One region of the Dyella sp. 01N36 genome, then DNA from elsewhere that is predicted to be linked to it. Evidence: predicted binding sites of a transcription regulator. Region 1 holds the regulator's gene; each other region holds the start of a gene.

Region 1 (3,502 bases):
GAAGGTGTTCTTGGGGTTGGTCACGCTCTGGCGCTTGGCCGGCGCGCCCACCATGACTTCGTTGTCCTTGGTGAAAGCGACGATGGACGGCGTGGTGCGATCGCCTTCCGAGTTCTCGATGACCTTGGCGGTGGTGCCGTCCATCACGGCAACGCACGAGTTGGTCGTGCCCAGGTCGATACCGATGATTTTACCCATGTTGTTTACTCCCGAATTCTTTAAGCGACCCCTCGGCCGCAACTGTTTTGTCAGATGGGGTTTGCCGCGTGGCATCTCAATGCCGACAAGACCCCGGATGCCTTGCCACCGTTGCCGACAGGGGACGCCATTCAGGCGTCCTCGACCGCCGGCGCGGGCGTCATTCCTTGGCGACCGCCACCAACGCCGGGCGCAGCAGCCTGTCGTTCAACACGTAGCCCTTCTGCAGCACGTTGACGACCGTGTTGGGGGCCGCGCCCGGGGCCTCCACCATGCTCACCGCGTGATGCCGCTCCGGATCGAGCGGCTGACCCAGCGGATCGACCTGCACCAGGCCGTTGTTCTCGGCGATCTTCAGCAGCGACTTGAGCGTGAGTGCAATGCCCTCGCGCACGCTGGCGATATCACCGCCTTCCACCTGCAGACCGCGCTCCAGGCCGTCATAGACCGGCAGCAGCTCGTTGAGCAGCTTCTCGTTGGCGAAGCGGCGAGCCTGCTCCACGTCGCGATGCAGTCGGCGACGCTGGTTCTCGATTTCCGCCTTTTCGCGCAGCACGGTGTCGCGCAGCTCCACGTTGCTGGTTTCCAGTTCGGCGATACGCGACTTCAGCGCTTCCAGTTCGGCGCTGCCCGTCTCACCCTGCTGGCCTGGCGTCTCGTTGGACACCGTTGGGTCGTTGCTTTGCATGAATCACTCCAAGCCTTATCCGTGGCCGGTGCATCGCGCACCAACCGTCAAACACTTGCGGGTAAAACCCCGCCTCCCGAGCGGGTTATAAGGTCGTAGCGACGCGATTCAAGGCGTCGCTAAGCAATCCGGCCGTGGCTTGTACCACGGGAATCACCCGTTCATAGGCCATGCGGGTGGGTCCGATGACCCCCACCGCGCCCAGCACGCGACCCTGCGCACCATAGCTGGCCGTGACCACACTGCAACCATCCAATGCGGCAAAACCCGATTCTTCGCCGATAAACAGCCTCACGCCGGGGGCCTTGGCACACACTTCCATCAGCTGCAGCAGCTCGTTTTTCTGCTGGAAGGCCTCGAACAGCTCGCGCAGGCGCTCTAAGTTCGCTAGTTCCGAATAACCCATCAAGTTGGTCTGGCCGCTGACCAGCACGTCGTCGCTTTCGGTCTGGGGCGCGAACGAGGCCGCGGCCAGTTCCACCGCGCTGGACATCAGGCGGTTGAGTTCGCCGCTGGTCTCGCGCAACTCGCGCAGCAGATGGGCGCGGATATCGTCCAGGCGCAGGCCGGCGAACTGGGTATTGAGGTAGTTGGCGGCGTGCTCCAGCTCGCGCGCGTCCAGCGGCTTGGCCAGCTGCACAATGCGGTTCTGTACCTGGTTGTCCGAGAACACCAGGATCACCAGCACGCGGGCGTCCGGCAGGGCCACGAAATCGATGTGGCGCAACGGGAAATCCGCCTGGCGCGGCACGGTGACCACGCCGGCGAACTGCGTCATGGCCGAAAGAAGCGTCGACACATTGCCCAGCAGGTCGCGGGTGGTGGTGGGGCCCGGCGGCAGCTCGCGGCGCAGGCGGGCCATCTCGTCCTGAGGCAGCGGCTGCAGTTCGATCAGGCTGTCCACGAACAGGCGCAGGCCGCGCGGCGTCGGCACGCGGCCGGCCGAGGTATGCGGCGAGGCGACCAGGCCCGCCTCTTCCAGGTCGGCCATGATGTTGCGGATGGTGGCCGGGCTGACGTCCAGGCCGGACGAACGCGAAAGCGTGCGCGAGCCGACAGGCTCGCCATCGGCGAGGTACTGGGCGATCAATGTGCGCAAGAGGCGTCGTGCGCGGGCATCGAGAGGGGCGGCTGGCATGCTGTATCGCTTCGTGAGACACACAAGAAATAAGGTCTTGCGGGAAAGTTTGCAAGAAACGGGGATGAGGGATCGGTCGCGAGGGTGCAAAAACGGATGCCGGTGATCTGCCGGACGCCGAAGTGCGCGCCCCCACTACCCGCTCCCCGGCCCCATCCCCTTACAATCCCCCGACTTCACCAAGCCGCCACCCATGCTCACCTCGCTCTACGTTCGTCATTTTGCCGTCGTCGAAGAAGCCGAGATCGCCTTCGGCCCCGGCCTTACCGTGGTCAGCGGCGAGACGGGCGCCGGCAAATCCCTGCTGGTGGACGCGCTGATGCTGCTGGCCGGCGCGCGCGCCGACAGCGGCATGGTCCGTGCCGGCAGCGACCGCGCCGAACTCACCGCCGAGTTCGACCTGACGAACCTGCCCGAAGCCCGCGCCTGGCTGAGCCGGGAGGAACTGGACGACGAAGACAGCTGCCAGCTGCGCCGCGTGATCCGCGCCGAGGGCAGCTCGCGCGCCTGGATCAACGGCCGTCCGGCCAATGCCAGCCAGCTCGGCGAGCTGGCCACGCTGCTGGTGGAAATCCACGGCCAGCACGAGCACCAGGCCCTGCTCTCGCGCGCCCATCAGATGGAGCTGCTCGACGCTTATGCGGGCAATGAAGCCCTGGTGGCGCAGGTACGTGAGCTGGCGCAGCAATGGCGCGAGCTCGGCAACCGCATCCGCAAGCTCAGTGGCGGCGACGACCGCGAGCAACGCATCGAACTGCTCAGCCACGAACTGGGCGAACTGGAAAAGTGGGCGCTGCCGCCGGACGATCTGGCCGAGCTGGAAGCCAGCCACAAACGCCTGGCCAATGCCGGCCGCCTGGCCGAAGGCGCCGGCGGCGTGGTGGAACTGCTCGATGGCGAGAGCGAATTCGCACTGCGTCGTGCGCTCGGCCGCGCCCAGCTGGAAATGAGCAAGCTCGCCGCGCTGGACGATCGCCTGGCCCCGCTGCTGGAGCTGCTGGACAACGCCTCCATCCAGCTCAGCGAAGCGGCCGATGGCCTGGGCCGTTATGCGCTCGACGTCGATCTCGATCCCAACCGCTATGCGGAAGTGGATACGCATCTCACGCGTCTGCACGAACTGTCGCGCCGCCATCGCGTAACGGTGGCCGAGTTGCACGACAAGGCCGGCACGCTGCGCATCGAATTGAGCGAACTGGAAGGCGCCGGCGACGCGTTGGAAAAACTGGCCAAGCAGCGCACGCGCCTGCAGCAGCAATACGACGAACAAGCCGGCCAGCTCAGCCAGGCACGCCAGCAGGCTGCGGAACGCCTTGGCGGCGAAGTCAGCATCCTGATGGGCGAGCTGGGCATGAGCGGTGGTCGCCTGGTGGTGGAGCTGGAAGCGACCAACGAAGGTGATCCCGATGTGCAGGGCCGCGAACGTTGCGAACTGCTGGTCAGCGCCAACCCCGGCCAGCCGCCGCGCGCGCTGCGCA
Region 2 (3,502 bases), on a different contig from region 1:
GAAGTACGGCGACAGGTAGCCGCGGTCGAACTGCATGCCTTCGACGACGTCGAGTTCGTTCTCGAGACCCGAGCCTTCCTCGACCGTGATCACGCCTTCCTTGCCGACCTTCTTCATCGCGGTGGCGATGATGTCGCCGATGTTGGCGTCGGAGTTGGCGGAAATCGTGCCGACCTGGGCAATCGCCTTGTCGTCAGCGGTCGGGTTGGAGAGCTTCTTCAGCTCGGCAACCGCGGCGTTGACGGCCTGGTCGATACCGCGCTTGAGATCCATCGGGTTCATGCCGGCAGCGACGGCCTTGAGGCCTTCCTGGATGAACGCCTGGGCCAGCACGGTGGCGGTGGTGGTGCCGTCGCCGGCGACGTCGGAGGTCTTGGAAGCGGCTTCCTTGACGATCTGCGCGCCGATGTTCTCGTACTTGTCGGCCAGTTCGATTTCCTTGGCGACGGAGACGCCGTCCTTGGTCACGGTCGGTGCGCCGAAGCTCTTCTCGATCACCACGTTGCGGCCCTTCGGACCCAGGGTGACCTTCACAGCGTTGGCCAGGGTATTCACACCCTTGAGCATGCGTGCGCGGACGTCTTCGCCGAAGCGGACTTCTTTAGCTGCCATTTCGTAATTCCTTCAAATGCGTTGAGTAGGTGGGAAGAGGTGCGGGAGAGGCGCTTAGCCTTCGATCACCGCAACGATGTCGTCTTCCTTGAGGAAGACCAGCTCTTCGCCGTCAATCTTGATTTCCTGGCCGGCGTACTTGCCGAACAGCACGGTGTCGCCTTCCTTCACGGACATCGGGCGGACCTTGCCGTCTTCCAGGATGCGGCCGGAGCCGGCAGCGATGACCTTGCCGCGGGTCGGCTTTTCGGTGGCGCTGTCGGGAATGACGATACCGCCAGCGGAGACGCGCTCTTCTTCGAGGCGCTTGACGATGACGCGATCGTGCAGCGGACGCAGTTTGCTCATGGGTGGGCTCCAGCTTCGTTTGGATGGTTGAACAAGATTCGGGACCCCGGAGCGGCGCCTGGGTGGCGCTTGTTAGCACTCCCCGGAGGTGAGTGCCAATTCTAACGACGCAAATGCCCCCTGCAAGAGGCGCCCGTCCGATGGCTGAGTCTTCCAATGGGGGAGCGGCGGGGGCCTTTCAAGGCGCATTGGGCCGAAAAGTCACCGATCGTGCTATCGACAGAGGCCTGCGGACGGCCGACCATGCCGGCCTGCCCCCCACCAGGACCCGCCCGTGAGCGATGAGCCGACGCTGCGCCAGGAGCTCGTGAACCAGGGTGCCAGGCTGGCCGTGAGCGGCCTCAGCCAAGGCACCTCGGGGAACCTAAGTGCCCGCTGCGGCGAGGGTTTTCTGATCACGCCCAGCGGCACGCCGTATGAGGAGATCACGGTGGAGGGTATCGTGTTGGTGGATCGGGACGGCCAGTGGCCGGGCTCGCAGCGACCTTCCAGCGAGTGGCGCTTCCATCGGGACATCTACCTGGCCCGGCCCGACGCCCAGGCCATCGTCCACGTGCACCCGCCCTATGCCACGGCGCTGGCCATGTGCCGCCGGGACATTCCGCCCGCCCACTACATGATCGCCGTGGGTGGCGGGGACTCGATCCGCTGCGCCGGCTACCACACCTATGGCACCCAGGCCCTGTCCGATGCCGTGGTGGCAGCGTTGGAGGGCCGACTGGCCTGCCTGATGGCCAACCACGGCATGATCGCGCTGGGCAGTTCGCTGGCGCAGGCCATGTGGCGCGCCGTGGAGGTGGAAAATCTCGCCCGCCAGTACGCCCTGTCCTTGCAGGTCGGCACGCCGGTCATGCTCACCGATGAGGAGGTGGCCGCGGTGCTGGAGAAATTCGCCCACTACGGACTGATGTCGAGGTCGTGATGTCTGAAACCGTCCTGCTCTGCTATTGCACCTGTCCCGATGTGGCCAGCGCGCAGCACCTGGCCGAGGCCCTGGTGGGCGAACGCCTGGCTGCCTGCGTGAACCGCATCCCCGCGGTGTCGTCCACCTATCGCTGGAAGACCAAGGTGGTCACCGACAATGAAGAACTGCTGCTGATCAAGACCACGGCCGCGCAGTTCGCCGCGCTCAAAGAGCGCCTGCTCAGCCTGCATCCCTATGAGTTGCCCGAGCTGATCGCGGTGCCGGTGACCGAGGGGCATGCGCCTTACCTCGACTGGGTGCGCAATCCAGGCTGATGTTTGGCGTCGCGCGTGACGGGATTCCCACTGCGCCGCATTGACTAGACAGTCGGCGCCGACTGTCGATGTCCGCGTCACCGGCGCGCCATCGCCGCTCGCCAGCATGCCTCTCCATCAAGGGAGGCGATATGACGTTCGAACTGGCGGTTTTCGATATGGCCGGCACCACGGTCTACGATCCGGACCTGGTGGCGCAGGCGCTGCAGGACGCGCTGGCGCAGGCTGGCTGCCACGCGTCGCTGGCGGATCTGCGAGCCCTGATGGGCTACACCAAGCCGGCCGCCATTCGCAGTTTGCTGGCGGCGCACGACCTGCCGGCGGACGACTCACAGGTGGCGCAGGTGCACGCGGATTTCGTCCAGCGCATGCTCGATTGCTACCGGACACACGACGCCGTGCGCCCGATGACCGGGGCAGAAGAGCTGTTCGCCTGGTTGCGGCAGCAGGGCGTGAAGATCGCGCTCAACACGGCGTTTTCGCAAGACATCGCCGAATGCCTGATCGAACGCTTCGGCTGGCGCCAGCGCGGCCTGATCGATGCCGCGATCTCGGCGGATCGCGTTGCCCAGGGTCGGCCCGCGCCCGACATGATCCGCGCGTTGATGGCGACGTGCGGCGTCAGCGATGCCACGCGCGTCATCAAGATGGGCGATACCGAAGTGGATATTCGCGAAGGTCGCGCGGCGGGCTGCGGCCTGGTGGTGGCGGTGACGACGGGCGCTTATCACCGCGACGAGTTGCTGGCCTATCAGCCCGATGCCGTGCTCGACAGCTTGGATGAGCTGCCCGCTTTGCTCGTTCGTGCCGGCCGGCCGAACCCGGCGTGACGCAACCCATGCGCTTGCCTCCATCGCGCCGGGCGTGGTCGCCCTGGTCGCCCTCGATGCTGCCGCTGGTCGCGGGCTTTGCGGCGTTCTGCACCTACTCGTGCATGTATGCCTTCCGCAAACCGTTCAGCGCCGGCAGCTACGAGGGCATGAGCTGGCTGGGCGTCGACTACAAGATCTGGCTGGTGATCGCCCAGGTGATGGGCTACGCACTGAGCAAGGTGTGGGGCATCCGACTCGTGCCCGAGCTGCAGACATCGCGCCGCGCCGTGGCGATTCTGGTGTTGATCGGCCTGTCGTGGCTGGCGCTGCTGGGTTTTGCGCTGGCGCCGCCGGTGCCGGGCATCGTGTTTCTGTTCCTCAATGGCCTGCCGCTGGGCATGGTGTGGGGCCTGGTGTTCGGATACATCGAGGGTCGGCAGGCGACGGAGCTGATGGGCGCCATCCTCGCCTCAAGTTTTATCTTCGCCTCG
Region 3 (3,502 bases), on a different contig from region 1:
GTGCGCGCACGCGCTCCGCATCGCGGTCGGAGCGCGGCAGGCCATGCTTGAGCAGGTGCACCTGGCCATCGCGCAGCAGCGACGTGGGCAGATGGTCGATATTGCCTGCCACCGGCTGATGGTCCTTGTCGAACAAGCCCACCGACATGATGCCGTGCGGATCGATCGCGGCGGCGGCATCCACCGTGGTGGCGAGGCGGGCGGGATCGGTCGAGGCGATGTAATGCATACGTTGCTGCAGCATCTGGTCGATGACGCTGTTGAGATAGCGCGTGGTTTCCCACTGGATCGCGCCGACCAGCACCGCGCCCCATACGACGAACAAGGCGCCGTAGATGAGGATCAACCTCGAGGTGGTCGAATGCCAGCTGTTGGGACGTGCTTTCATGACACCACCGGGGCAGTTTCATTGGCGGCCGCGAGCATATAACCGGTGCCGCGCACAGTGTGGATCAACGCCGGTTGGCCGGCGCCGTCGATCTTGCGCCGCAAACGCGCGATATGCACGTCGATCACATTGGTGCCGGGATCGAAATGGAAACCCCACACCGTCTCGAAAATCATCGTGCGGGTAAGCACCTGCCCGGAATTGCGCATCAGGAATTCGAGCAGGCGGTATTCGGTGGGCAGCAGGGTCAGCGGCTGGCCACCGCGATACGCCACGTGGCTGACCAGATCCAGCTCCAGGTCGGCCACGCGCAGGCGCTGGACCGACTGCGGCTGGCGACGGCGCAGCAGCACTTCCGCGCGCGCCGACATTTCATCAGGTGCGAAGGGCTTGGTGAGGTAGTCGTCGCCGCCCGCGCGCAAGCCGCGCACGCGCTCGTCGACATCGCTCAAGGCGCTGATCATCAGCACCGGCGCGTCGCTGCCTGCGCGGCGCAATTCGGCCACCACGTCGATGCCGTCCATGCCGGGCAGCATGCGGTCCAGCGTGATCAGGTCGTAGCCGCCTTGCAGCGCATGCGCCAGGCCATCGCGGCCGTTGGCCACCCATTCCGCGAACATGCCGTGCGCGCTCAACTCCGCGACGATTTCTCGCGCGGTGGTTTCGTCGTCTTCGATGACCAGCACTCGGGGCATGACGGCACTACAAACGGGGATCCGGTGGTGAGAACGCGGGGACAGCCGTGTCCTCGCAAAGGCAAACGGCCCCTGGAGGGGCCGCTTGTCATCTTACGCCGACAGAGAAGATCAGGCCGCGAACAGGCCGCGCATCTTCTTCATGGCGTTGGCCTCGACCTGGCGGATACGTTCGGCGGAAACGCCGTACTCGTCCGCAAGATCCTGCAGCGTGGCCTTGTCTTCGTTCAACCAGCGGCGCTGGATGATGTCGCGCGAGCGCTCGTCCAGGTTCTTCAACGCCGCCGACAAGGTGTCGAGCTGGTTGTCGGCCTGGTCGGCATCGGCCACGTTGTCGTACGGGTCGGCGCCATCGTCGATCAGGAACGCTTCCGGTGCCGGCTTGGCATCGTCCTCGGCATCCGCCGGGGCTTCGAAGCCAATGTCACGGCCCGACAGACGCGATTCCATCTCGCGCACCGTCGCTTCGGGCACGCCCAGATCCTTGGCCACCGTGCGCACTTCTTCGGCGTTCATCCAGCCCAGGCGCTTCTTGCTCTTGCGCARGTTGAAGAACAGCTTGCGCTGSGCCTTGGTSGTRGCSACCTTGACSATGCGCCAGTTGCGCAGGATGAACTCGTGCATTTCGGCACGGATCCAGTGCACGGCAAAGCTCACCAGGCGCACGCCCTGRTCCGGGTCGAAKCGCTTCACRGCCTTCATCARGCCGATATTGCCTTCCTGGATCAGGTCGGCGATCTGCAGACCATAGCCGCTGTAGCCACGCGCCACGTGCACCACGAAGCGCAGGTGGGACATGACCAGTTTGCGGGCGGATTCAAGGTCTTCCTGTTCGTTGTAGCGGCGCGACAGCGCCTGCTCCTCGTCCTGGCTGAGTACCGGAATCCGATGGACCGCCGAGATATAGGCATCCAGGCTGCCGACGACACTCGGCACCGGCAGGTTGGCGGTCACCAAAGCTTGAGACATGGACGGAACCTCCTGTGAGGGAATCAGCTTAGCACTCGGGTATTACGAGTGCTAAAGGCCCCGAAAGGTTCCGGGACCTTTGATGTACTCAATAGTACAGGAATTTGAGGCACCTGTCCAGCAGGCACCCCGGGGAGGCTCCACTATGCGTATCGGGCGGTTCAGCAGCCGTGAAATGCCTGTTTCAGGCTAGTTCGGCCCGCATCGGCAAAGACCAGTCGATAGGCGGCTCGCCGCGGCTTTCCAGGTACTGGTTGGCCGCCGAGAAGTGCCCGCAGCCGATGAAACCGCGATGCGCTGATAAGGGAGATGGGTGCACGGAGCGCAAAATGCAATGGCGGCTGCCGTCGATCAGCTGGCCCTTCTTCTGGGCATACGAGCCCCACAGCAGGAAGACCAGCCCTTCCCGCTCGCGGTTGAGTGCGTCGATCGCCGCATCGGTAAAGCCTTCCCAGCCTTTGCCCTGATGCGAGCCGGCGGTGGCCTGCTGGACGGTGAGCGTGGCATTGAGCAGCAGCACACCGCGGTCGGCCCAAGGGGTCAGGCAGCCGTGGTCCGGGGCCCGGAAACCCAGGTCGCGCTGGATCTCCTTGAAGATGTTCAGCAGCGACGGCGGCGTGGCCACGCCCGGCCGTACCGAGAAACACAGGCCATGCGCCTGGTTCGGACCGTGGTACGGATCCTGGCCCAGGATCACCACGCGCGTGGCATCAAATGGTGTGTGGTCGAAGGCGGCGAAAATCTCCGGACCCGGCGGATAAATCACCTTGCCGGCCTGCTTTTCGCTGCGCAGGAAGTCGGACAGCGCGCGCATGTCCGGGCGCGCCAGATACTCGCCGATGCGGTCCTTCCAGGACGGCTCCAGCCTTACCGGATGTTCCGTCACGCCGCCTCGCCCCGCTCGCGCAGGTGCTGGGATACACGCAGCTGGAAGAGCAGCTTGGTCATCAGCAATTTTTCCTCGATCGGCTTTTCGACCAGATCGTTGGCGCCGGCGCGCAGCAGCGCAGCCTGGTTGGCCGGGTTCTCATCGCCCGTCATCACCAGCACGGGCAGCCTGCCCTTGCTGTAGAGGTATTCGCGGCGGATGCGCTCGAGCAGGTCGCCGCCGGTCAGTTCGCCCTTGAGGCTGACGTCGGTGAGCACGATGTCCGCGCCGACCTTGTCCTGTTCCTTGGCCTTGTCCAGCAGCACCAGGGCGTCCTCGACGCTGACCACGTGATAGACGGTCAGGCCGTGCTTTTCGAGGATGCGGCGGGTCGCCAGCGCGACCACGCGGCTGTCTTCCACGTAGAGCACTTCGCCCTCGGCCGAATCGACGGGCTTCACGTAGCCGCGGATGAACTCCGCCAGCGCCTGGAACCCCAGCGACTTGTCGAAATAATCGGTGACGTGCTCCCCCAGCGTGCGACTGTGCAGGCGACCGTCGACATCGCCCGAGACGACCACG

Evidence for each region. The regulator HrcA, encoded in region 1, represses chaperone genes, less so after heat shock. The targets are predictions, from matches to a motif close to TTNGCACTCNNNNNNNNNGAGTGCNAA.
Region 2: the regulator HrcA is predicted to act here: its motif matches at 1,033-1,059, upstream of groES (co-chaperone GroES).
Region 3: the regulator HrcA is predicted to act here: its motif matches at 2,081-2,107, upstream of rpoH (RNA polymerase sigma factor RpoH).

Annotation. Positions count from the first base shown of each region.
Region 1 covers NZ_JBFTRY010000203.1:508-4,009, reverse strand. The annotation lists gene dnaK (molecular chaperone DnaK) at 1-198, opposite strand, end outside; gene grpE (nucleotide exchange factor GrpE) at 359-886, opposite strand; gene hrcA (heat-inducible transcriptional repressor HrcA) at 972-2,024, opposite strand; gene recN (DNA repair protein RecN) at 2,218-3,502, shown strand, end outside.
Region 2 covers NZ_JBFTRY010000005.1:28,037-31,538, forward strand. The annotation lists gene groL (chaperonin GroEL) at 1-612, opposite strand, end outside; gene groES (co-chaperone GroES) at 667-960, opposite strand; gene AC1DMG_RS02335 (class II aldolase/adducin family protein) at 1,235-1,882, shown strand; gene cutA (divalent-cation tolerance protein CutA) at 1,882-2,199, shown strand; gene AC1DMG_RS02345 (HAD family hydrolase) at 2,331-3,029, shown strand; gene AC1DMG_RS02350 (DUF5690 family protein) at 3,038-3,502, shown strand, end outside.
Region 3 covers NZ_JBFTRY010000009.1:24,908-28,409, forward strand. The annotation lists gene AC1DMG_RS03845 (sensor histidine kinase) at 1-388, opposite strand, end outside; gene AC1DMG_RS03850 (response regulator transcription factor) at 385-1,083, opposite strand; gene rpoH (RNA polymerase sigma factor RpoH) at 1,195-2,052, opposite strand; gene ung (uracil-DNA glycosylase) at 2,237-2,938, opposite strand; gene AC1DMG_RS03865 (response regulator) at 2,935-3,502, opposite strand, start outside.